DNA from 3 places in the Sphingomonas sp. DC5200-1 genome. Region 1 is predicted to be linked to each of the others. Evidence: predicted binding sites of a transcription regulator. Region 1 holds the regulator's gene; each other region holds the start of a gene.

The links. The regulator LexA, encoded in region 1, represses DNA repair genes until DNA is damaged. The targets are predictions, from matches to a motif close to GTTCCNCNCTTGTTCT.
Region 2: the regulator LexA is predicted to act here: its motif matches at 1,762-1,777, upstream of rmuC (DNA recombination protein RmuC).
Region 3: the regulator LexA is predicted to act here: its motif matches at 2,172-2,187, upstream of ACP7A3_RS02790 (ATP-dependent helicase).

What each region holds. Positions count from the first base shown of each region.
Region 1 is NZ_JAFCVW010000005.1:402,851-410,564, reverse strand. Features, by position in the region: gene ACP7A3_RS13710 (hypothetical protein) at 6-437, opposite strand; gene ACP7A3_RS13705 (anthranilate synthase component II) at 601-1,185, shown strand; gene trpD (anthranilate phosphoribosyltransferase) at 1,182-2,177, shown strand; gene trpC (indole-3-glycerol phosphate synthase TrpC) at 2,174-2,950, shown strand; gene moaC (cyclic pyranopterin monophosphate synthase MoaC) at 2,947-3,414, shown strand; gene ACP7A3_RS13685 (molybdopterin molybdotransferase MoeA) at 3,419-4,600, shown strand; gene lexA (transcriptional repressor LexA) at 4,659-5,351, shown strand; gene ACP7A3_RS13675 (ComEC/Rec2 family competence protein) at 5,622-7,714, opposite strand, start outside.
Region 2 is NZ_JAFCVW010000001.1:189,781-197,494, forward strand. Features, by position in the region: gene ACP7A3_RS00915 (TIM-barrel domain-containing protein) at 1-858, opposite strand, end outside; gene ACP7A3_RS00920 (SGNH/GDSL hydrolase family protein) at 855-1,634, opposite strand; gene rmuC (DNA recombination protein RmuC) at 1,853-3,442, shown strand; gene ACP7A3_RS00930 (hypothetical protein) at 3,453-3,683, shown strand; gene ACP7A3_RS00935 (TrmH family RNA methyltransferase) at 3,796-4,596, opposite strand; gene ACP7A3_RS00940 (HPr family phosphocarrier protein) at 4,749-5,024, opposite strand; gene ACP7A3_RS00945 (PTS sugar transporter subunit IIA) at 5,021-5,428, opposite strand; gene rapZ (RNase adapter RapZ) at 5,443-6,351, opposite strand; gene ACP7A3_RS00955 (HPr kinase/phosphorylase) at 6,392-6,826, opposite strand; gene ACP7A3_RS00960 (stimulus-sensing domain-containing protein) at 6,832-7,714, opposite strand, start outside.
Region 3 is NZ_JAFCVW010000001.1:595,100-602,813, reverse strand. Features, by position in the region: gene ACP7A3_RS02790 (ATP-dependent helicase) at 1-2,168, opposite strand, end outside; gene ACP7A3_RS02785 (MFS transporter) at 2,415-3,713, shown strand; gene ACP7A3_RS02780 (hypothetical protein) at 3,697-3,990, opposite strand; gene rsmD (16S rRNA (guanine(966)-N(2))-methyltransferase RsmD) at 4,009-4,545, opposite strand; gene ACP7A3_RS02770 (pseudouridine synthase) at 4,542-5,924, opposite strand; gene ACP7A3_RS02765 (response regulator) at 6,048-6,497, shown strand; gene ACP7A3_RS02760 (AmpG family muropeptide MFS transporter) at 6,539-7,714, shown strand, end outside.

The DNA of each region.
Region 1 (7,714 bases):
CAGCCTCAGGGAATCTGCGCCTGCGCATCGCGCTGCGCACGCCGTTCCGCCGCCCACTGGCGGTTCTGCATCAGCGCACAGCCGCTCTGCCCGCCGGTGCCGACGGGCGAGCACGTATCCGGCAACCCGGCCGCGGCGCGACCGATCTGGTCCTGCACCGCCACCTTGTTCGACCATGCCTGGTTCTGCGCGGGGATCGGCCCGCTGTCGCGGAACTGCTTCGGGATGCGATAGGGCTGGTCGAGCGTCGAGCAGACGACGATCTCGGTCGAGGTGCTCTGCGGGCACTTCTGTCCTACGCCCAGCGTCACGCTGCGCACCCGCTGCGGCGGCGATCCCGCTTCCGCCGTTCCGTCCGTCCCGGTGGCGGGGGTGGTCTGCGCGGAGGCGACCGCCGGCAGGGCGATGAGGGCGGCGAGCAGCAACGGGCGGATCATGACGGGCACTCCTTCAGGTCGTTCAACGTGCAGCCGCCGCCATGGCTCCCGCCGGCGTGGCATGGTTTTTCGGGTCTAACCGAACCGACATTGCTACAGGATTGCCGCGACGCAAGAGGGTGCGACAGGTTGCACGCCCGCGCTCTTCGGCTATGGCGGCGCCATGATCCTCGTCGTCGACAATTACGACAGCTTCACCTGGAACCTCGTCCACTACCTCATGGAGCTGGGCAGCGAGGTCGAGGTGGTGCGCAACGACGCCATTTCGGCGGGGCAGGCGCTGTCATCGGGCGCCAGCGCCTTCCTCATCTCGCCCGGTCCCTGCACCCCGACCGAGGCGGGCGTCAGCCTCGATCTCGTCGCCGCGGCCGCGGATGCCGGGCGTCCGCTGCTCGGCGTGTGCCTGGGCCATCAGGCGATCGGCCAGCATTTCGGTGGCAAGGTCGAACGCGGCGGGCTGATGCACGGCAAGACCTCGCCCGTAGACCATGACGGCACCGGCCTGTTCGAAGGGCTGCCCTCGCCGTTCATGGCGACGCGCTATCACAGCCTGATCGTCAACGATGTGGCCTCGCCCCTGGTCGTCAACGCGCGCACCCAGGACGGCATCGTCATGGGATTTCGCCACGAACGCCTGCCGATCCACGGCGTGCAGTTCCACCCGGAAAGCATTGCGACCGAACACGGCCATGCCATGCTCGCCAACTTCCTGACGATCGCCGGCATTCCGGTGCGCGAGCGCCCGTGACCAGCGTCGTCCTGCTTCCCGATCCATCGTCGCCGCTGTCGCGCGAAAGCGCGGCGCAGGCGTTTGCCGATATCCTCGACGCGCGCGTCTCGGCAGAGGCGATCGGCGACTTCCTGCTGGCGCTGTCCGATCGCGGCGAAACCAGCATCGAAATCGCCGAGGCCGCGCGCGCGCTGCGTGCCCGGCTGATCCCGATCGCCGCCCCCGATGGCGCGATCGACGTGTGCGGCACGGGCGGCGACGGGCATCATACGCTCAACGTCTCGACCGCCGTCGCGCTGGTCGTCGCGGCCTGCGGCGTACCGGTCGCCAAGCACGGCAACCGCGCCGCCTCGTCCAAGGCCGGCGCCGCCGATACGCTGGAGGCGCTCGGCCTCGACATGGAGATCGCCGGGGCGGCCGCGGAGGCAAGCCTCGCCGATATCGGCATCGCCTTCCTCTTCGCCGCCAACCATCATCCGGCGATGGCGCGGATCACGCCGATCCGCCGCCGCATCGGCAAGCGTACGATCTTCAACCTGATGGGGCCGCTCGCCAATCCGGCGCGCGTGTCGCACCAGCTGATCGGCATCGCCCGCCCCGATTACGCCGGCCTCTATGCCGAGGCGCTGGAACAGCTGGGCACCGCGCGCGCCGCGGTGATTTCGGGCGAAGAGGGCCTAGACGAACTGTCCACCGCCGGTCCCAGCCTCGCGGTGAACGTCGGCAGCGCGGCGCTGCCATCGCGCATCACGCCGGAAGACGCCGGCCTGCCCCGCCACCCGCTCGCCGCCATCCGCGGCGGCGATCCGGCCTATAATGCCGCCGCACTGCGCCGCCTGCTCGATGGAGAGGCGGGCGCGTATCGCGACGCCGTGCTGCTCAATGCGGCGGCGGCGCTTGTCGTCGCCGACCACGCACCCAATCTCACTGCGGGCGCACAGGCCGCCGCCGAAGCGCTCGACGCCGGCCGCGCCGCCGCGCTCCTCGACCGCTGGATCGCCTACCGATGACCATTTTGTCCCGCATTATCGAAACCAAGCGCGCAGAGGTTGCCGCGCGCAAGGCGACGATCAGCCTCGCCGATCTCGACGCGCGCATCGCCGCGGTAACGAAGCCGCGCGGCTTCCGCGCCGCGCTCGACGCCAAATCCGGCCATGCGCTCATTGCCGAAATCAAGAAGGCCAGCCCGTCCAAGGGGCTGATCCGTGCCGATTTCGATCCGCCCGCCCATGCGCGCGCCTATCAGGCGGGTGGCGCGGCCTGCCTGTCGGTGCTCACCGACGAACAATGGTTCCAGGGCAGCGACGACTATCTGATCGCCGCGCGCGCCGCCTGCGACCTGCCCGTGATCCGCAAGGATTTCATGGTCGATCCCTGGCAGGCAACCGAAAGCCGCTCGATCGGCGCCGACGCCATCCTCATCATCGTTGCCGCACTGGACGACAATCAGATGGCGGAGATCGAGGCCTCGGCGCTCGATTGCGGCATGGACGTGCTAGTCGAGGTACATGACGAATCCGAACTGGACCGCGCGCTCCGCCTCAAGTCGCGGCTGATCGGCGTCAACAACCGCAATCTGCACGACTTCTCCGTCGACTTCGCCCGCACCTACGAGTTGGTCGGCAGGGCGCCAAAGGGCTACACCTTCGTTGCGGAAAGCGGCCTCGAAACCCGCGCCGATCTCGATGCGATGGCGGCGCATGGCGTGCGCTGCTTCCTGATCGGCGAGGCGCTGATGCGTGCCGACGACGTCGAGGCCGCGACGCGGGCCTTGGTCGGGTGAGCCGCCTGACCCATCTCGACGCCGACGGCGCCGCGCATATGGTCGATGTCGGCGATAAAGCCGTGACGCAGCGTCGCGCGGTCGCCACCGGCCGCATCGCCATCGCCCCCGACGCCCTGGCCGCGATCCGCGACGGCGCCGCGAAGAAGGGCGACGTGCTCGCCGTTGCCCGCGTCGCCGGGATCATGGCGGCGAAGAAGACCGCGGACCTCATCCCGCTCTGCCACCCCCTGCCGCTGACCCGCGTCACGCTCGATCTGACGCTCGACGATGCCGGCATCACCGCCACCGCGCTGACCGCCACCGACGGCAAGACCGGCGTCGAGATGGAGGCACTGACCGCCGTGTCGGTCGCACTGCTCACCATCTACGACATGGCGAAGGCGATGGACCGCGCGATGACGATCTCGGACATCCGCCTGCTCGAAAAGGCCGGCGGCGCGTCGGGCGACTGGCGCGCCTGACGCCATGGCGCTGCTCCCGATCGACGAAGCCCAGGCGCGGCTGTTCGCGCACGCCCCGCCGGTCGGGACCGAAACCGTGCCGCTGGCCGCCGCCGCGGGCCGCTGGGCGGCGGACGACATCGCCGCCCGCCGCACCCAGCCCGCCACCGACCTCTCGGCGATGGACGGCTATGCGATCCGCTTCGCCGATTTGCCCGGACCGTGGACGCTGATCGGCGAAAGCGCCGCCGGTCGCCCCTTTACCGGCACCGTCGGTCCTGGCGAAACCGCGCGCATCTTCACCGGCGCGGCCATGCCCGACGGCGCCGACACGGTGATGGTGCAGGAAGAGATCGACGCGGACGGCACCGCGATCCACCTGACCGGCGAAGGTCCGGCGACGCTCGGCCGCAACACCCGCCGCCGCGGCCTCGACTTTCACGCCGACGATCGCCTGATCGCGCGAGGCGAGCGGCTGACGCCCGCGCGCATCGCCGTCGCCGCGACCGGGGGTATCGGCTTGATCGCCGTCCACCGCCGGGTGCGCGTCGCTATCTGCGCCACGGGCGACGAGCTGGTCGATCCGGGCACCGGCGGCGACCCGAGCGCGCTGCCCGAATCGAATCGCGCGATGCTGACGGCGATGCTCGCCGACCTGCCGATCGAGCTGATCGACCTCGGCATCCTGCCCGATGATCTCGATCGCCTGCGCGATGCGTTCGCGCGCGTCGACGCCGACCTGCTCGTCACCACCGGCGGCGCGTCCGTGGGCGACCACGACCTCGTGCGCCCGGCGCTGGAGGCAGCGGGCGGCGTCATCGATTTCTGGCGGATCGCGCTGCGGCCGGGCAAGCCGATGATGGCGGGACGGCGCGGCGCGATGCAGGTGCTGGGCCTGCCGGGCAACCCGGTATCGGCCTTCGTCACCGCCCTGCTCTTCGTCAAACCGTTGATCGCGCACCTGTCCGGCGCTGCGAACCCGCTGCCGCGCAGCACGATGGCGATCCTGGGGGAAGACCTGCCCGCCAACGGCCCGCGCACCGATTATCTGCGCGCAGAGCTGCGCGACGGCCGCGCCTATGCCTCGACCATTCAGGACAGTTCGATGCTGCTGACGCTGGCGCGCTCGCATTGCCTGATCGTGCGGCCGGTCGGTGCCCCCGTCGCGCGCGTGGGCGACTCGGCGGAAATCCTCGTCATCGCTTGACGCCCCACGAATTGTTCCCTAGAAGTTCCGCGTCTGTTCTGACGGGGAAGGACCGCTTATGCTCACGCGCAAGCAGCACGAGCTTGTATGCTTCATCAACGACCGGCTCGAGGAGACGGGCATCTCACCGTCGTTCGAGGAGATGAAGGACGCGCTCGACCTCAAGTCCAAGTCCGGCGTCCACCGCCTGATCAGCGCGCTGGAGGAACGCAACTTCATCCGCCGCCTTCCCAACCGTGCGCGCGCGCTGGAAGTGCTGCGCATGCCGGAACGCTCCGAACGCAAGGCGCCTGAAACGCCCGCTCCCGCTGCGCCGCCGAGCGCGCCGGCCGCGGGCAATGTGCGTCCCGCCCCCTCGCCGGCGAACGACGTCGTCGAAATCCCGCTGCACGGCCGGATCGCCGCCGGCGTGCCGATCGAGGCGTTCGAAGGCAGTTCGATGCTCGCCGTCCCCGCGGCGTTGCTCGGCACCGGCGAACATTATGCGCTGGAGGTTTCCGGCGACTCGATGGTCGAGGCTGGTATTCTAGATGGCGACTATGCGCTGATCCGCCGTACCGACATCGCCCGCGATGGCGAGATCGTCGTTGCGTTGATCGAGGATAGCGAGGCGACACTCAAATATTTCCGTCGCGAAGGCGCGATGATCCGCCTCGATCCCGCCAACCGCGCCTATGAGCCGCAGCGCTACGTTCCCTCGCACGTCCGCGTGCAGGGCAAATTGTCGGGTATCCTGCGCCGCTACGACTGACGGGATTCCGGCGTGGTGGCGCGCCGCAAAACACGATCGTTCGTGAGACTTTTGTGACTTTCCAAACGGCGCCTTCTGCCTCCCGTCGAGGGCAGGGCATTCCGGCTTCCCGCTGATTGCGTGCTTGAAAGTCCTTAAATATCGGATGTTTAGACACGGGCATCATTGCGAGCGCAGCGAAGCAATGACGGATTGACCCGAACTCGTGCCGCTACGGGAAGCAGCGCCCCGTCGCAAAGGCTCAGACCGAGACCAGCGCTCGAGCTGAGGTCATCGCGGAGGCATGGCCGTCGGGATATCGTCCGGCCGAGGCGGGGCGACCTTGGCTCCCACCAACCATGGATGCCGATCCCCTGGCTGCGTCACGGTCCGCACACGCCCGCTCGCCAGGGTCAGCATGACCCCGCCGGTACGCCGCAGCACGGGCGCGTCTAGCCGCAGCCAGCGCGGCCGGCACGCCCGCGGCAGCCGCCGGTCGCTCACCACGACGTCCGCCCTCCCGCAGGCCGCGACCACATCCCGCCATGCCAGTTGGTAGCCGCTGCGGGTTGCCAGGACGCGGAACGACTGCCCTCCCCCGTCCCGCAGGACCGCCACGCACGCATCGCGGCTGCACCGGGCCTCCGGCAGATCGTCGAGCAGCCACGGCTCGCCATCGGTCCCGCCATTTTCGGCGAGCATCGCCCGCGTATAGTCCCCGGCGCGGTCGCGCAGCAGCGCCAGCCGGCCACCCAGCCGGATCGCCATATGCCGCCCGTCCCCCGTCACCAGCAGATCGGGTGGCGGGGTCGACGCCGCCCAGGCGGCACCGGCGACGACCGGCAGCACGCCGATCCAGCGCATCCGCGTACTCCACAGCGCCAGCCACAGCCCACCGGCGACCATCGACAGAAACGCCCCCAGCGGCATCGACGACACCACCAGAGACGCGCCCGGCGCATCCGCCACGACATGCGCCAGCCACAGCAGCCCGCGCAGCGCCCCATCGGTCAACCACCACACGGGCCCGCCCAGCCCGACCGTGTCCAGCACCAACGCCCCCGCCTCCAGCGGCATGACGACGAACGTCGTCAGCGGGATGGCGACGATATTGGCCGCAGCCCCATACAGGCCCGCCTTGTGGAAGTGATAGATTGCGATCGGCATCAGCGCCGCCTCCACCACCACGCCCGTCAGCAGCAGCGACCCAAGCCCGCGTAGCAGACGGCGTGCGCGCGCTTCCTCACGCGGCTCGAACCACCCGCGCACCCGCGGATGCTCGTGCAGCGCAACGATCGCCACGATCGCGGCGAACGACAGCTGGAAGCTTGGCCCCACCAGCGCTTCCGGCCGCACCGCGAGCACGACCATCGCGCCGGCCGCAACCAGCCGCAGCGTCATCGCCTCCCGCCCCATCGCCAGCGCCGCCAGCACGAGCAGCGCGGCGACGCACGATCGGATCGTGGGCACCTGGGATCCGGTGAGCAACGTATAGCCGATGGCGGCCAACGCCCCCATCCCCGCCGCGACCAACGGCAACCGGACGCGGATGGCGAGCCATGGCCACAGCGCGAGCAGCCGCAACGTGACGAACATCGTCGCCGCCACCGCCGCGGTGATGTGCAGCCCGCTGACCGACAGCAGATGCGCGAGGCCCGCCCGCCGCATCGCCTCCGCATCGCGCTCGCTGATCGCACCCTCGTCCCCGGTCGCCAGCGCCGCCGCAATGCCGCCCCGGCTCCCCCCCAGCCGATCGGTGATATGCGCGGTCAGGCGTCGCCGCAGGCTGCCCTCCGCCGCGCCGGGCGACACCAGCTCCACCGGCGCGAACCCCCGACCGGTCGCGCCAATCCCGGCAAACCACGCCGCCCGCGCAAAATCATACGCTCCCGGCACTGACGCCGCGGCCGGAGGCATCAACCGCGCCCGCAGCCGGATTCGCGCCGCCTCACCCAGCCCCCTCGGCACATCATCGGTCGCCAGGTTGATCCGCACCCGCGGTGGCAGTCCGATCCCCGGATCGCTCTCGATCGTCAGCCGCACCAGATCGCGCGCGACGAGCGCCTCCATCCCGACCACCCGGCCGGTCACGACGGCGACGACCGGCCGCGCCAGCACCGGGGCCGCGACCTGCTCCGCGCGCCACCACGCGGTCGCCACGCCCGCAGCCATCAGAACACCGCCGACAGCGACGCTATGCGCCGCCCGCCCGCCCCGCCCGATCGCCGCCGCAGCGCAGGCCATGGCCAGTGCCGCCAGTATCGCCGCGATCCACTGGTTCGGGTCGGGCATCAGGAACCAGCCGCCAGCGCCCGTCCCAAACGCCACCGGCACCCATAAAGCAATCCGATCGCGTTCCGCGTGCAGCCACGCTTCCACACGAT
Region 2 (7,714 bases), on a different contig from region 1:
GTATCCGTCCGCCACCGCGGTCAGCTCCGCCTGCGTCTCGTAGCGCGCCTTGCTCTGGATCAGGCCGAAGGCCGATTTGGGCGGCAGCGGCGTCGCGCCGGTCAACCTGGCATAGCCCGCATACAGATCGTCGCTGGTCCGCCCGGCGATGACGAAGAACGACACGCGCTCGCCGACGTTGGATTGCAGATGCGTCTGGCTGTGCAGGCCGGGCGAGACGATCGTCGCCGACGGATTGTCCCACAGGATCGCATAGCCTTTGTCCGTCACCATGAACGGCACGCACACCGCTTCGCCGGCGGGGCGATCGTAATCGTGGCGGCAATCGATCGTCCGCCCGCGCAGGTCGAGCACGCCGTCCTGATATTGGCCCAGGCCGTAATAATGCGTGTCGGGCGTGTCGGCGAAGGTCGCGCCGACGCGGAACGTATGCTCGCCCGTCACGTCATGCGGCGCCATCTCCCACCCAGTCATCGCGGTCAGCGGCGTGCCGTCGGCACGGTCGAAGCGGATCGACACGGGCGGGAGGGACGGGGCGAAGTAGCGCTCCATCTGGCTCGGCGGCTTGGGCCAGGGTTGCGCCGCCACGGTCACGCGCAGGTCGCTCGAGGCGAAGACGTCGCCGCCGTCACTCCCCCGCTGTCGGCTCCAGCCCGCGGCATCGCTTTTGCCGGAAATGCCATAGCCCGGCAGGCCTTCCGCTTGGCCCCGATCCGTCGCGATCGTCACGCGTACGATCCCCGGCCCGTAGGGCTCCACCGACACCAGCGCCCCATGGCGCTCGACGGTCGCCAGCCGCTGTGCATAGGCCGGCGCGCTGCCCGCCAGCAGCGCGGCAATCAGGGCGAAACGCTTCATCGGCCCGCTCTCCGTTCACCCAGCGCTCGGCGGATCGCCGCCTCGGCCACCGGCCGCATCGCCGCATAGCCCGCCGCCGTCGGATGCACGCCGTCGCTCGCCAGCCCCGGCTTCATCGCGCCTTGCCCGTCGTCCAACACGGGATGGTAATCGACATAGGTGAACCCCTCGCGCTGGGCATATTCCCGGATCCACGCATTCAGCGCCGCGATCTGCGGCACCGGCTGCTTGTCTTTCGCCCAGGGGAAGGCGCCCGCCGGGGGCACGGAGGCGAGGATCACCCGGATGCTATGCGCGCGCGCCAGCTCCGCCATGCTCGCGATATGCCCTTCCACCGTCTCGATCGTCGCCGCACCGGTGTTGCCGGCAATGTCATTGGTGCCGATCATGATGTGGACGGCCTGCGGATGCAGGTCGATGACGTCCTGCCGGAACCGCACGAGCAGCTGCGGCGACGTTTGCCCGCCGATCCCGCGATCAATCACGCCGTTGGTGAAAAAAGCGGGATCGAAATTGATCCAATTGTCCGTGATCGAATCCCCGGCGAACACGACCCGCGGCCGTTCCGTCAGCGCGGCATTGGCGGCGCGATAGCGGCATAGCTGTCCGAAATCGCGGGTCAGAGTGTGCAGCTGCTGCTCGGTCCAGCCAACCTTGGGATGGGAAGGGCAGGGATCGGCGACGATCCCGGTCGGGTCGCTTGCAAAGGGATCCCCGGCGGCGCTGACCTGTGCCGCGGCGGGCACCGCGCCCGTCGCCAGCACCGCGGCGCCCATGACACCCAGCCAACCACTGCCCACGACATTCTCCCCTGCCTCTTGTGAGCGCTATCGTAGCCGCCCGCTCGCGCGTGTCCAACCTATCAGCCGGTCGGATTGAAAAAGGGGCTGTCCTACACGCTTCGTTCGATCTATGTTCCCGGCATAGGCCAAGGGATCGTCACGGAAAAACACCCTCTTCGGCGTGACTTTTGTGACCTTTCGAAGGGACGTTCGTGGACCAGTTGCTTGTCGTTGCCATTCTCGCGCTTGCCGCCGGCCTGCTGATCGGTTGGCTGCTGGCGGCCCGTCGCAGCGGCCGACTCGCCGCCGATCTGGCGGTCGCGCAGAGCAAGGTCGCCGACGCTGAGCTCGTCGCCCGGACGCGCGACGCGGTGGAGCGCGAACGCAACGACGCGATGCGCGAACTCGCCGGCCTGCGCGCGCAGGTGGACGACCGGATCGCCACCGCCGAAGCGCTGCGCACCGAATTGCTCGCCGTTCGCAGCGATCGCGACGCGGCGCGTGCCGATCTCGCCGCTGCGGGCGCGCAGGTCGAGGCCGCGGAGATCCGGCTTATCGATCTCCGCGCCCAGATCGATCAGAGTCTCGCCGCTGCCGACCTGCTCCGCCGCGAACTGGCGACGATCCGCGCCGATCGCGATGCCGCACGCGCCGATCTCGCCGCGATGCAGGCGCAGGGCGAAGCGTTCGAAGCCCGCCTTGCCGACATGCGCGAGGCGAAGGAGCTGATGGCGACGCAGTTCAACGATCTCGCCAACAAGGCGCTGACCGACGCGCAAAAGGCGTTCCTCGATCGCGCCGAGGCTCGTTTCCGCCAATCCGAAGAACTCGCCGGCAGCAACCTCAAGTCGCTGCTCCAGCCGGTCAACGACCGCCTAGCGCGCTATGAAGAGGGCGTCGCCAAGGTCGAGGCCGAGCGTCGCGACGCCTTCGGCGACCTAAAGGGCCAGATCGAGCAGATGCGTCTCGGCCAGGAACGCGTCTCTGGCGAAGCCGCCAAGCTCGTCAACGCACTCCGCAACGCGCCCAAGGCCCGCGGTCGCTGGGGCGAACAGCAGCTGCGCAACGTCCTCGAAACCTGCGGCCTCGCCGAGCATACCGATTTCGCGATGGAGGTCAGCGTCGCGGACGGGGAGGGCGGGCGCCTACGCCCCGACGCGATCGTCCGCGTCCCCGGCGGCAAGTCGCTCATCATCGACGCCAAGGTGTCGCTCAACGCCTATCAGGACGCATTCGGCGCGGTCGACGAGAACGAGCGCCATATCGGCCTCACCGCCCATGCCGCCTCGATGCGCGCGCATATCAATGGCCTCAGCGCCAAGGCCTATTGGTCGCAGTTCGACGATACGCCGGAATATGTCGTGATGTTCGTCCCCGGCGAACACTTCCTTTCCGCCGCGCTGGAGCATGACGCGGGGCTGTGGGACTATGCCTTCGACAAGAAGGTCCTGCTCGCCACCCCCACCAACCTCATCGCCATCGCCCGCACCGTCGCGGCAGTGTGGCGTCAGGAAAAGCTCGCCAGCGAAGCCCGTGCGATCGGCGCGCTGGGCAAGGAGCTGTACGACCGTCTCGCCAAGGCCGGCGAGGATCTGCGCAAGGTCGGCAGCGGCCTCACCACCGCGGTGAACAATTACAACAGCTTCGTGTCGAGCTTTGAGAGCCGTGCTCTGGTGTCCGCGCGGAAATTCCGCGACCTCAACATCGAACCCGGGGCACGCGAGATCGGCGTTGCGGAACCGGTCGAGGCCTTGGCGCGCTACGGCGATGACGTGCTGCGCCTTCCCGACGCAGCCGAATGAGGACCCCGCGATGAAGGGTATGCACCCCGGCGATATCGTGATGGATCAGGACGGCCGCATCGCCGGCATGGTCGCTGGCGATGTCGTCATCCGTCCCGGCTGCGACGTCCGCATCAGCGGCATGGTTGCGGGCGACGTCTATGTCGAAGAGGGCGCCCGCGCCAGGATCAGTGGCATGGTATCCGGCCGCGTCTTCAACGACGGCGGCGCGGTGCGCATCAGTGGCATGATCGGCGGATAGATGGCTTGCTCTACCCTGCGGCCTGTCTGCGGGCAGCATGGGTACAGAAACCGAAACGATCAGCCCCGATCGTTTCGGACAAAGTGTTCATATTGCTGAAAAAAACGGGCAATCACCGGCTCTGCTGAGCCAGCACCTCATAGGCCATCACCGCCGTCGCGACCGCGGCGTTCAGGCTGTCCGCCTTGCCCAGCATCGGGATCTTGACCAGCAGGTCGCACGCCGCGGCATAGTCCGCCGGCATCCCCTGCGCCTCATTGCCCGTCAGCAGGAACGTCGGCGCGGCATAATTCGCCCCGCGATAGTCGTGGGTGGTGTCAAGGCTCAGTCCCACCAGCTGTCCCGGTCCCTGCCGCAGCCAGCCGAGGAACTCCTCCCAACCGCTCCGAACCACGGGCACGGTGAACAGCGCCCCCATGCTCGCGCGGACGGCCTCGACCGAGAAAGGATCGACGCACTCGCCGATCAGGATCAGCCCGCCGGCGCCCACCGCATCGGCGGTGCGCAGGATGGTGCCGAGATTGCCCGGATCGCGCAGCCGCTCGGCGACCAGCCAGATGCCGGCACTGTTGCGGTCGAGATCGGCCAGCGTGCGATCGAACTCGTCGAACACCCCGACGACGGCCTGCGGGTTATCCTTGCCCGACAGTTTGGACAGGATGTCGGGCGTCGTCTGAATCGATTCGCCGCCTGCCATCTCGACATCGATCGACAGGGCATGGACCAGCGGATGGTCGGCATTGGCTGCCGCGTAGAACAGGATGCGGGGCAGGCGGCCTGTCTCGCGCGCTTCGGTCAGGATGCGCAGGCCCTCGGCCATGAACTGCCGCGCGCCGCGACGATGTTTCTTGTCGCGCAGTTCGCGGGCATATTTGACCAGCGGGTTGGAAAAGGCGGTAATCTCTCGGGGCATGGCGTGTCGGGCCTTCGCGCCAGCCGGAGGCTGACGCAAGGCAAAAGCGACACGCCCGGCCGGCGCGGCGAACAGCCGCGTCCGACGACGCGGCTGTTGGCCGCGGCGCTGCCCTAGACGGAACGCCACCCGAACTCCGGCGGCCGCCCCGCTCAGTCTTCGCCGAACTTCGCCTCGACCAGCTCGCACAAGGCGCTCACCGCCGCCTCGGCCCCGTCGCCCGCTGCGCTGATCGTGATCGAATCGCCCTTGGCGGCGCCCAGCATCATCAGCCCCATGATCGACGTGCCGGTCACGGCGCCGTCGTCCTTGCGCACCTGCACCTCGACCGGCTGGCTGGAGGCGAGGGTCACGAACTTGGCGCTCGCCCGCGCGTGCAGGCCGCGCTTGTTGGTGATCAGGACGGTGCGCTCGAGCCCGGCGCTCATGCCGCCGCCTCGCCCAGCACCTCGGATGCGACCGAGATATATTTGCGTCCCGCCTCGCGCGCCGCGGCGACCGCCTCGACCACCTTCATCGACTTGCGCGCCGACCCCAGCCGGATCAGCATCGGCAGATTCATCCCCGCAATCACCTCGACATGCCCGCGCGTCATCAGCGAGATGGCGAGGTTGGAGGGCGTTCCGCCGAACAGGTCAGTCAGCACGATCACGCCGCGCCCCATATCGACCGCCGCGATCGCCGCGGCGATGTCCGCGCGGCGCTCTTCCATGTCGTCGTCGGGACCGATTGAGATGGTGGCGATCCGCTCTTGCGGCCCCACGACATGTACCATGGCGGTCACGAACTCTTCGGCGAGCCGTCCGTGCGTCACCAGAACCAGGCCAATCATATCGGTTACGTTACTCATTTGCTGGCCGGCGGCCCCTCGAGCGAGTCCTGCGGTGCGGCCCCCAGGTCGCGATGCGTAATGGTGGGCGAAAAACCCGCGTCGCGCAACCGTCGAGCGAGATGTTCCGCGACATGGACCGAGCGATGCCGCCCGCCGGTGCAGCCGATCGCGACGCTGACATAGGCTTTCCCCTCAGCGCGATAGCGCGGAATCAGCAGTTCGAGCAGACTGCCGATCTGCTCCATCGCCGCGGGATAGGCGGGGTCTGCCGCAACATAAGCGGAAACGTCGGCGTCCAGACCGGTGCCCGGTCGCAGCACGGGGTCCCAGTGCGGATTGCGCAGGAAGCGCATGTCGAACACCAGATCGGCATTGCGCGGAATGCCGCGGGCGAAACCGAACGACTGGATCGACAGCACCGGGGCGTCGCTGCCCGACACAGCGAAGGTCGACCGCACCTTTTGCGCAAGCATGTTGGCGCTGAGGTCGGTCGTATCGATCAGCCGATTCGCCCATTCGCGCAGCGGTGCCAGCAGCTCGCGCTCACGAGCGATGCCGTCGCTCGCCGGCCGGTCCGGGGCAAGCGGATGGCGCCGTCGCGTTTCCGAATAGCGGCGCTCGAGCTCGGAGCCCGCGCAATCGAGGAACAGCATGCCAACGTCGAGCCCATGGCCTTCGCGCAGCGCGCGGATGCGCTCGATGATCCGTTTGGGGTCGAAGTCGCGCGTCCGCGCACCGATACCCAATGCCAGCGGCTGCGCGCCATCCGCGGCCCCCTGCGCCAGCGGCGCTTCCAACAGTCGATCGAGCAGGGCGAGCGGCAGATTGTCGACCACCTCCCATCCCAGATCTTCCAGCGTCTTCAGCACGGTCGACTTGCCCGCACCCGACAGGCCGGTGACGAGCAGAATGTCCTTGGTCATCAATACATCTCTGCGAAGCGGGCGGAGGGGAGGGGGCGTGTCACGCGGGCGTCGCCCCGGGTTGGCGGACCGCCCATTCGATCTTCAGCGGGGTCGATGCGTGATGCGCGTCGAAGGAAAGCTCGCGGACGGCGATCCCTGCGAGCAGCCGTTGTCGCCGCTCGGGCATGCGATCGGGCTCGCCGCCCAGATGCACGATCAGCGCGACGGGCCGGTCATCGACCTGCGGCATGCTCACGATGCCCAGGCCCCGCACCTCGATCCTGCCCCGGATGGTATCCGGCGCCCGCGCGAGCAGGGTGGTTCCCTGCCGCACCACCAGCGTGCGATCGTCGCTGACCAGCACTGCGCCGCGATCGATCAGACGCAGCGCTAGATCGGACTTGCCAGTGCCGGACACGCCCTGGATCAGCACGACATGCCCATCGATCGCGACACTGGTCGCGTGCAGCATTTCCGACGAAAGAATGGTCATGATGCTCAGTCCGCCGCAGATGGCGCGCCCGCGATCGGCAGGCGCACGACGAAGCGCGCGCCCGCCAGCCGGTCTTCGCGCGATTCGACGATGATGCTGCCCTGATGCGCCTCGACGATGGTTCGCGCAATGGCGAGGCCCAGGCCGCTATGCTGACCGAACGCCTCGCTCTCCGGCCGGATTGACTGGAAGCGCCGGAAGATCGCCTCGCGCGCTTCCTCGGGCACGCCAGGGCCTTCATCCTCGACGCGGACGACGACGTCTTCGTCGCTCCGTGCCGCGGCAATGGCGACGAGACCACCGTCGGGCGAGAAGGATAGAGCGTTCTCGATCAGATTTTCGAACACCCGCTCCAACCGCGCGCCCTCACCCAGCACGACCAGCGGCTGGCCATCATCGTCGACCCGCAACCGGATGTGCCGCTCCACGACGCGCTCGATGCGCTGGGCGACGAGCGCATGGATCATCGCGGCGACATCGATCGGTTCGAAATGCGCCCGGCTGAGCTGCGCGTCGAGGCGCGATGCCTCGGAAATGTCGGTAATCAGCCGATCGAGCCGATGCACGTCGTCGCGCACGATGCCGAGCAGGCGCGCTTGCAACTCCTGGTCTTTCACGCGACCCAGCCCCTCGACCGCCGACCGCAGCGAGGCGAGGGGGTTCTTCATTTCATGCGTCACGTCGGCCGCAAACGCCTCCGTCGCGTCGATCCGCGCGCGGAGTGCGAGGCTCATGTCGGACAGGGCGCGAGCGAGGCTGCCGATCTCGTCGCGCCGCGAGGGCAGGCGCGGCACCACGACCTCGCGCGCGCGCCCCAGCCGCACCCGCACCGCCGCCCGCGCCAGCCGTCGCAGCGGCCTGACGATCGTGCGTGCCAGGAACAACGAC
Region 3 (7,714 bases), on a different contig from region 1:
ACGCGCATGCCGACGCTGAGGTCGCTGCGCCCCTTGTTGCCGATGCTGACCGCGCTCGCCCGGCTCTCGACGATCCGCGTCGGCTGGGTGGTGAAGCCGGAGCCAGACCCCGCCGCGCGCTGCCAGCCCGGACCGCGGCCGGTGCCGCGTGCGACATTGGCGAAGGGATCGGCGCGCTCGCTCCAATTGGCGCGCCACAGGCTTTCGCCGCCCGACATGGTCGTGTCGCTGTCGGTATGTTCGGACGGCAATTCGCCGACGAAGCGGCTCGGGATCCTGGACGTCCACTGGCCGTAAATGCGGCGGTTGGCGGCGTGCAGGATCGTCGCGCGGCGCCTCGCACGCGTGATCGCGACATAGGCGAGGCGGCGCTCCTCCTCCAGGCTGCGCGTGCCGCCTTCGTCGATCGCGCGTTGCGAGGGGAACAGGCCTTCTTCCCAACCGACCAGGAAGACGGTGTCGAATTCGAGACCCTTGGCGGCGTGGATCGTCATGATTGTCACCTCGGGCGCCTGTACCGCGCCCTCCTTGTCCATGACGAGGCTGACGTGTTCGAGGAACGCGCCGAGCGATTCATATTCCTCCATCGCGCGAACGAGTTCGGACAGGTTTTCGAGCCGCCCGGACGCCTCGACCGACTTTTCGGCCTGCCACATCGCGGTATAGCCCGATTCGTCGAGCATCTGCCGCGCCAGTTCGGCATGCGGTAGGTCGCGTGCCCGGTCGCGCCAGCGCGCGATGTCGCCGACGAAATTGCCGAGCGCGCGGCGCGCCTGCGGGGTCAGTTCGTCGGTGTCGAGGATGCGCGCCGCGGCGATGGTGAGCGGCACGCCCTCGGCGCGGGCGAGCTGGTGGATCTTGGCGATCGCCTTGTCGCCAAGGCCGCGCTTGGGGACGTTGACGATGCGTTCGAAGGCCAGATCGTCCGACGGCTGGTTGACGATGCGCAGATAGGCGAGCGCGTCGCGGATTTCGGCGCGTTCGTAGAAGCGATAGCCGCCGACGATGCGGTACGGCATGCCGATCGAGATGAAGCGGTCTTCGAACTCGCGCGTCTGATGCTGCGCGCGGACGAGGATCGCGATATGGTCGAGCGGGGTGCCGTTCCGCTGCGCGGCCTCGATCTCGTCGCTGACTCGGCGCGCTTCTTCGGGGCCGTCCCACACCCCCAGTACGCGGACCTTCTCGCCCACATCGAGTTCGGTCCACAGCGTTTTGCCGAGCCGCCCGCCATTATGCGCGATCACGCCCGATGCGGCGCCGAGGATGTGCGGCGTCGACCGGTAATTCTGTTCGAGGCGGATCACCTTGGCGCCGGGAAAATCCTTCTCGAACTTCAGGATATTTTCGACCTGCGCGCCGCGCCACGAATAGATGGACTGATCGTCGTCGCCGACGCAGGCGATGTTCTTGCGCGTCTGCGCGAGCAGCCGCAGCCAGAGATACTGGACGATGTTGGTGTCCTGATATTCGTCCACCATGATGTATTTGAAGCGCTCCTGATAGGTGCGCAGCACATCGGTATGCGTCCTCAGGATGGTGAGCATGTGGAGCAGCAGGTCGCCGAAGTCGCAGGCATTCACGCTGCGCAGCCGTGCCTGATATTGCGCGTACAGCTCGCCGCCGCGCCCGTTGGCGTAGCGTTCGCTTTCGCCGGCATCGATATCGGCGGGGATGAGGCCCCTGTTTTTCCAATCGTCGATCAGGCCGGCAAGGCTGCGCGCGGGGAAGCGCTTTTCGTCGATGTCCGCGGCAACGATCAGTTGCTTGAGCAACCGCAGCTGATCGTCGGTGTCGAGGATGGTGAAGTTCGACTGCAACCCGACCAGCTCGGCGTGGCGGCGGAGCATCTTGGCGCCGATCGCGTGGAAGGTGCCGAGCCACGGCATGCCCTCCACCGCGTCGCCGACCATTCTGCCGACGCGCTCGCGCATCTCGCGCGCGGCCTTGTTGGTGAAGGTGACGGCGAGGATCTCCGACGGCCACGCCTTGCGCGTCCACAGCAGATGCGCGAGCCGCGCGGTCAGCGCCGCGGTCTTGCCCGTACCGGCGCCGGCCAGCATCAGCACCGGGCCTTCGGTGGTGAGCACTGCGTCGCGCTGCGGCGGGTTCAACCCCTTGAGATACGGCGGATCCTGCAGGGCGGCGGGGGAGGCGGTGTCGGTCACCGGCGAACAGGTAGGGAACGGCGCTTGGCTCGGCAAGCTGCGAGCGCGGCAAGCCCGGAAAAATCGGGGCAGCCACCGGTGCGGCCGCCCCGTAGTTCAGGGAGCACCAGTCGACAGAAAGGCGACCGATACATCGCGACCCACAGGGGGAGGGGAGCCGCGGTGGCATCGCGGTAGCGGCGGAATGTTGCGAAGGGATGGCAACTTTGTTGCCAGATGCCTTTATTTGGGGGTTAGAAAGGCGGCATGAGCCAAACCCCTGCCGCCGAAGTCCCGGACGCCGCCGTCACGCCAGCCTCGCCGCGCCGGATCCTGACCGCGAGCCTCGTCGGTACGGCGGTGGAATTCTACGATTTCTACATTTACGCCACCGCCGCGGCGCTGGTGTTTCCGGCGCTGTTCTTTCCGGGGGAAAGTGCATCGGCGCGGCAGATGATGAGCTTCGCGAGCTTCGCCGTGGCCTTCTTCGCGCGGCCGATCGGTGCGGCGGTGTTCGGGCATTTCGGCGACCGGATCGGGCGCAAGTCGACCCTCGTCGCCAGCCTGTTGCTCATGGGCGGGTCGACCGTCGCGATCGCCTTCCTGCCGACCTATCGACAATTCGGCATCTGGGCGCCGCTGCTATTGTGCCTGATGCGATTGGGCCAGGGGCTGGGGCTGGGCGGCGAATGGGGCGGCGCGGCGCTGCTCGCAGTCGAGAACGCACCGCCGCATCGGCGCAACACGTGGGGCATGTTCCCCCCGCTGGGGGCGCCGGTCGGCTTCATCCTGGCGAACGGATTGTTCCTGCTGCTGGGGCTGGTGCTGAGCGACGATCAGTTCCGCGCCTGGGGGTGGCGCCTGCCGTTCCTGGTGAGCGCGGTGCTGGTCGCGCTCGGCCTGTGGATCCGACTGAAGCTGACCGAGACGCCCGCCTTCGTCGAAGCGGCCAAGGCGGAGGCGCTGCCCAAGGTGCCGCTCGCGACGCTGTTTGCCGGTCATGGCCGCGCGCTGCTGGCCGGCACCGGCGGGGTGGTGGCGTGCTTCGCGCTCTTCTACCTCGCGACCGCCTTTACGCTGAGCTACGGCACGACGACGCTGGGCTATGACAAGACGGCGCTGCTCGGCGTCGAGCTGGTCGCGATCCTGTTTCTCGCCGCAGGCGTGATCGTCGCGAGCGTTCTGGCAGACCGGACGGGGGCGGAGCGGATGCTGGTAATCGGCTTTCTGGGCTGCATCGTCGCCGGCGCACTGATGGGGCCGATGCTGGGCGCCGGATCGCTGGTCGTGGTGTTCGCGTGGCTGGCCTTCGCCTTGTTCGTCATGGGCTTTGCCTATGGTCCGCTCGGCGGCTGGCTGCCGACGCTGTTTCCGGCGGGCGTGCGCTACACCGGCGTGTCGATGACGTTCAACGTCGGCGGTATCTTGGGCGGGGCACTCGCGCCGATCGCGGCGCAGGCGCTCGCTGCGCGCGGGCTGTGGTGGATCGGGCTGTATCTGGTCGCGGCGGGCCTCGTGAGCCTCGCCGGCCTCGCACTGTTGCCGCGGGTCAGGACCGCCGACTGAACCAGCGCGGCCAGCGCGACACGCTGCGTTTCGGGACATCGGCCTCGGAATAGCCGGTCGCGTTGAGCAGGAAGCTGGCGAGCAGCAACGCTTGGTTGCGGCTCAGCACCAGCCGCGTCGTCGCGATCTGCTGATTGTCGAGCGCCTGTGCGGACGGCGTCGTCTGCACCTCCAGCTCGATGCCCTTGGGCAAGGGATGATGCACCCATCCGACCACCGCCTGCGGCCCCGACCGCCGCGGGGCATCGTAATGGTGGGGAATGAACTGCGTCGCCATGGCTCCCTCCTGTTGCGATCAGGCGGCCCGCAAGAGTGTCACACGGGCCTTCCCATGCACGCGGCTGGTGTCGATGGCGAACCCGGCGACCTCGACCGCCTCGTCGCGTGCGGTCTCTATGCTGACCCAGGTCGCGGCGTTCGTCCAGCCCAGCCGCGCCAATTTATCCAAGGCTACCAAGCCTGCACCGGTGCCGTAGGGCGGGTCCATCATGATGAGGTCGAGCGGCGCGCGCGCCGGCCCCAGCGCCATTACCGACCCGCTGCGCACGTCGCCGCGCGTGCCGAGCTTGGCGAGGTTGGCCTTCAGCGCATCCAGCGCCGCGCCGTCCTGTTCGACGAATAGGCAGGACGCCGCGCCACGCGACAGCGCCTCGATCCCCAGCGCGCCCGATCCGGCGAACAGATCGGCGACGGCGAGCCCTTCGAAGCTGCCGAGGCGGCTGGTGAGCATTGAGAACAAGGCCTCGCGCGTGCGGTCGGCGGTGGGGCGCGTCGCGTCGCCCTTGGGCGCGACGAGCGGACGCCCGCGCCACTGGCCGGCGATTACCCTCACGAGCGACCTCCGCGCGGCCCGCCCTTGGGCCCGCCCTTGAAGCCACCGCTGGGCGGACGCCCGCCCGATGGGCGCGGCGAGCCGCCGCCGCCTGCGGGGCCGCTGCGCGTCGGGGCGTCACCGCGGGGAGGTCGTTGGCCGGTGCGGGATGCGCCGGGCTTGCCTTGGCCGACGCGGGGAGCGCCTGAGCGGTTGCGGTCGCCGCTGCGATCGGCGCCGCGCTCATCATGACGCTCCCACGGCTTCATCGCCGAGCCGCCGGTGGGGACGTTGGCCTTGCCGTCGCGGGCGTCGTCGCGGGCGCGCGTGTCGGTTCGGGTCCGCGTACGGGCGCCGCGATCGGTCGTTGCGGGTGTGCGGAAGCCGGGGCGGGGCGCTTCGCCGGTGGCGGCGGCGCGCGGGTTCGCCGTACGGGCCGCAGCGGGACGGTCCGCGCTACCCTCGGAACGCGGGCGCGATCGCGTCGGGCGCTCGCCTGGCGTGGTCGGCCGTACGGTTGCCGGCCGCTCCACGCCACGCTCGGCGCCGCGGCGCGTGCGGGTGGTGCGATCGACGCTTGGCGCGGTGCGGAAGCCGGCACGGGGAGCGGCCGCGATCGACTCGTCCGGAGCGCCGCCCTTCAGCGTCTTGCGGAATCCGACGATCTCATGCTGCTTCACCTCGCCGATCCCGCCGACCGGCAGGTCGCCGAGCACGAACGGGCCGTAGCGGGTGCGGATCAGGCGGCTGACCTGCAGCCCCAGATGTTCGAGGACGCGGCGCACCTCGCGGTTCTTGCCTTCGGTGATCGTGATCTCGATCCACACGTTCGCGCCGGTGCGCCGCTCGATATTGGCGTCGATCGATCCGTAGCGAATGCCCTCGATCTCGACGCCCTCGGCCAGCTCCTCGAGCTGCTGCTGCGTGACGTTGCCATAGGCGCGCGCGCGATAGCTGCGCTCGACGCCGGTCGCAGGCAGCTCCAGCTGCCGCTTGAAGCCGCCGTCGGTGGTCAGCAGCAGCAGGCCCTCGGTATTGAGGTCGAGCCGTCCGACCGGCACCAGCCGCGGCAGGTCGTGCGGCAGGCGATCGTAGATCGTCGGCCGCCCCTTGGGGTCGCGTTCGGTGACCAGCAGCCCGGTCGGCTTGTGATACAGGAACAACCGCGTCGGTTCGGGCGAGCCGACGGGCTGGCCATCGACGGTCACGCCGCGCAGCGACGTCAGCACGGTGGCGGGGGTATCGAGCACCGTGCCGTCGAGCGCGACGCGCCCTTCGGCGATCATTCGTTCGATCTCGCGACGGCTGGCGACGCCCGCGCGGGCGAGCAGTTTCGCGATCCGGTCGCCGGGCGTCTTGCCCGCGGCGGCAGGGGTGCGGGGGTCTTTGGGGTCGGCCATCGTCGCCCCATACGCGCAATTGTGCCGCGCGTGAAAAAATTTGCGTCACTTGCCGCCAGATGCGCGTTAACCGAATCGGGCGTGACATGGGATAACGCCGTCAACCAAGGGGCATAGCGGCATATGTTGTTCGGGCGGAAGAAGCGGCTGATCGAACGGCTGCTGGTGGTCGAGGACGAACCACTCATCGCCTTCGATACCGAACATATTCTGCGCGAGGCGGGCTATACGATCATCGCGACGGTGGACCGCGTTGCAGAGGCGGTGTCGGTGCTGGAATCGGGAGAGGCGCTTGACCTGGTGCTGGTCGACGTCAATCTGGCGGACGGATCGGGACTGGATGTCGCACGCAGTGCCCGTGCCGCCGCGGTGCCGGTGCTGTTCGTCACCGGCCGCTTCCCGCCCGAGGCGGAGGCGCTGGCGACCGGGCGCCTCGTCAAACCCTATCAGCAACGCGACCTGATCGGATCGATCGAGGCGATCGACGCCGCGCTCGCCGGCAAGCGCCCACGCAAGCTGCCCACGGGCTTCGCGCTGTTCGCCGTGCCGCCGGGGGAGGCGCCCGCCGCGTAATCCCGCTGGTCGGCGGCGAATAAGCCGTTAGTGTTGCCGCCATGTTGACCGGCAACAATCTTTACTTCCTCATCGTCGCGGCCCTTGCCGCTCTCGTCATCGCGATCATGCGCCGCTCGCCTGCGATCCGGGCGCGGCTGACGCCGCTGGCGCCCTATGCGGAACGCGGGCCGATCGCGGTGTTCTTCATGGGCATTTCGTCGGGCCTCGCCTTCACGATGATCGGCGCGACGCTGACGACGCGGCTGAAGCAGGACGGGCTGGACAAGGCGACGATCACCGCCTTCACGCTGGGCTTCCTCGTCTACAATCTGAAGCCGTTATGGGCGTGGATGGTCGATGGGGTCCGGCTGCCGTTGATCGGCGCGCTGGGCCAGCGCGTGTCGTGGATCCTGCTGGCGGGCGTGATGGTGATGGCGGCGGTCGCCAATCTGGCGCTGGTCGATCCGTCGGCGAATTTGCAGGCGACGATCATCGCGGTCGTGCTGGTCGGCTTTGCTGGCGCCACCTACGACATCGTCATCGACGCCTATCGCATCGAGACGCTGGAGCCCGAACAGATGGGCGTCGGATCGGGCATGACGCAATATGGCTGGAAGATCGGGTCGGTGCTGGCCGGATCGCTGGCGCTGGTGATCGCGGCGCGATCGAACTGGCATGTCGCCTATCTCGCCTGCGTGCTGTTCGCGTTACCGGCGATGATCGTCGCGCTGACCCGCGGCGAGCCGGCGCGGCGGCGCGAACCGGCGCAGCGGCGCGGGCTTGCCGAGGTGCAGGCGTCGATCGTCGGGCCGTTCCTGGAATTCTTCCGGCGCCACGGCGCGTGGCTGATCCTCGCGTTCATCCTGCTCCACAAGATCGGCGATACGCTGGGGCAGCAGGCGCTGCGGCTGCTGCTCGACGACTTGGGCTTCACCAATGACGAGATCGCGCTGTACGACGTGGTTATCGGCTTCTGGGCGTTCTGGATCGGTCTCGCGCTCGGCGGCGTGCTGTATGCGCGGCTGGGCCTGAAGCGATCGGTGATGCTCAGCCTGATCCTGATGATGGTGTCCAACGCCAGCTTCGCGCTGCTGGCGGCATCGGGGCATTCGAACCTTGGCCTCGCGGGCGCGATGGCGTTCGAGAATATGGCGAGCGGCATCGGCGGCGTCACCGTCGTCGCCTATTTCTCGGCGCTGTGCGACCTGCGCTTCACCGCCTCGCAATATGCGTTG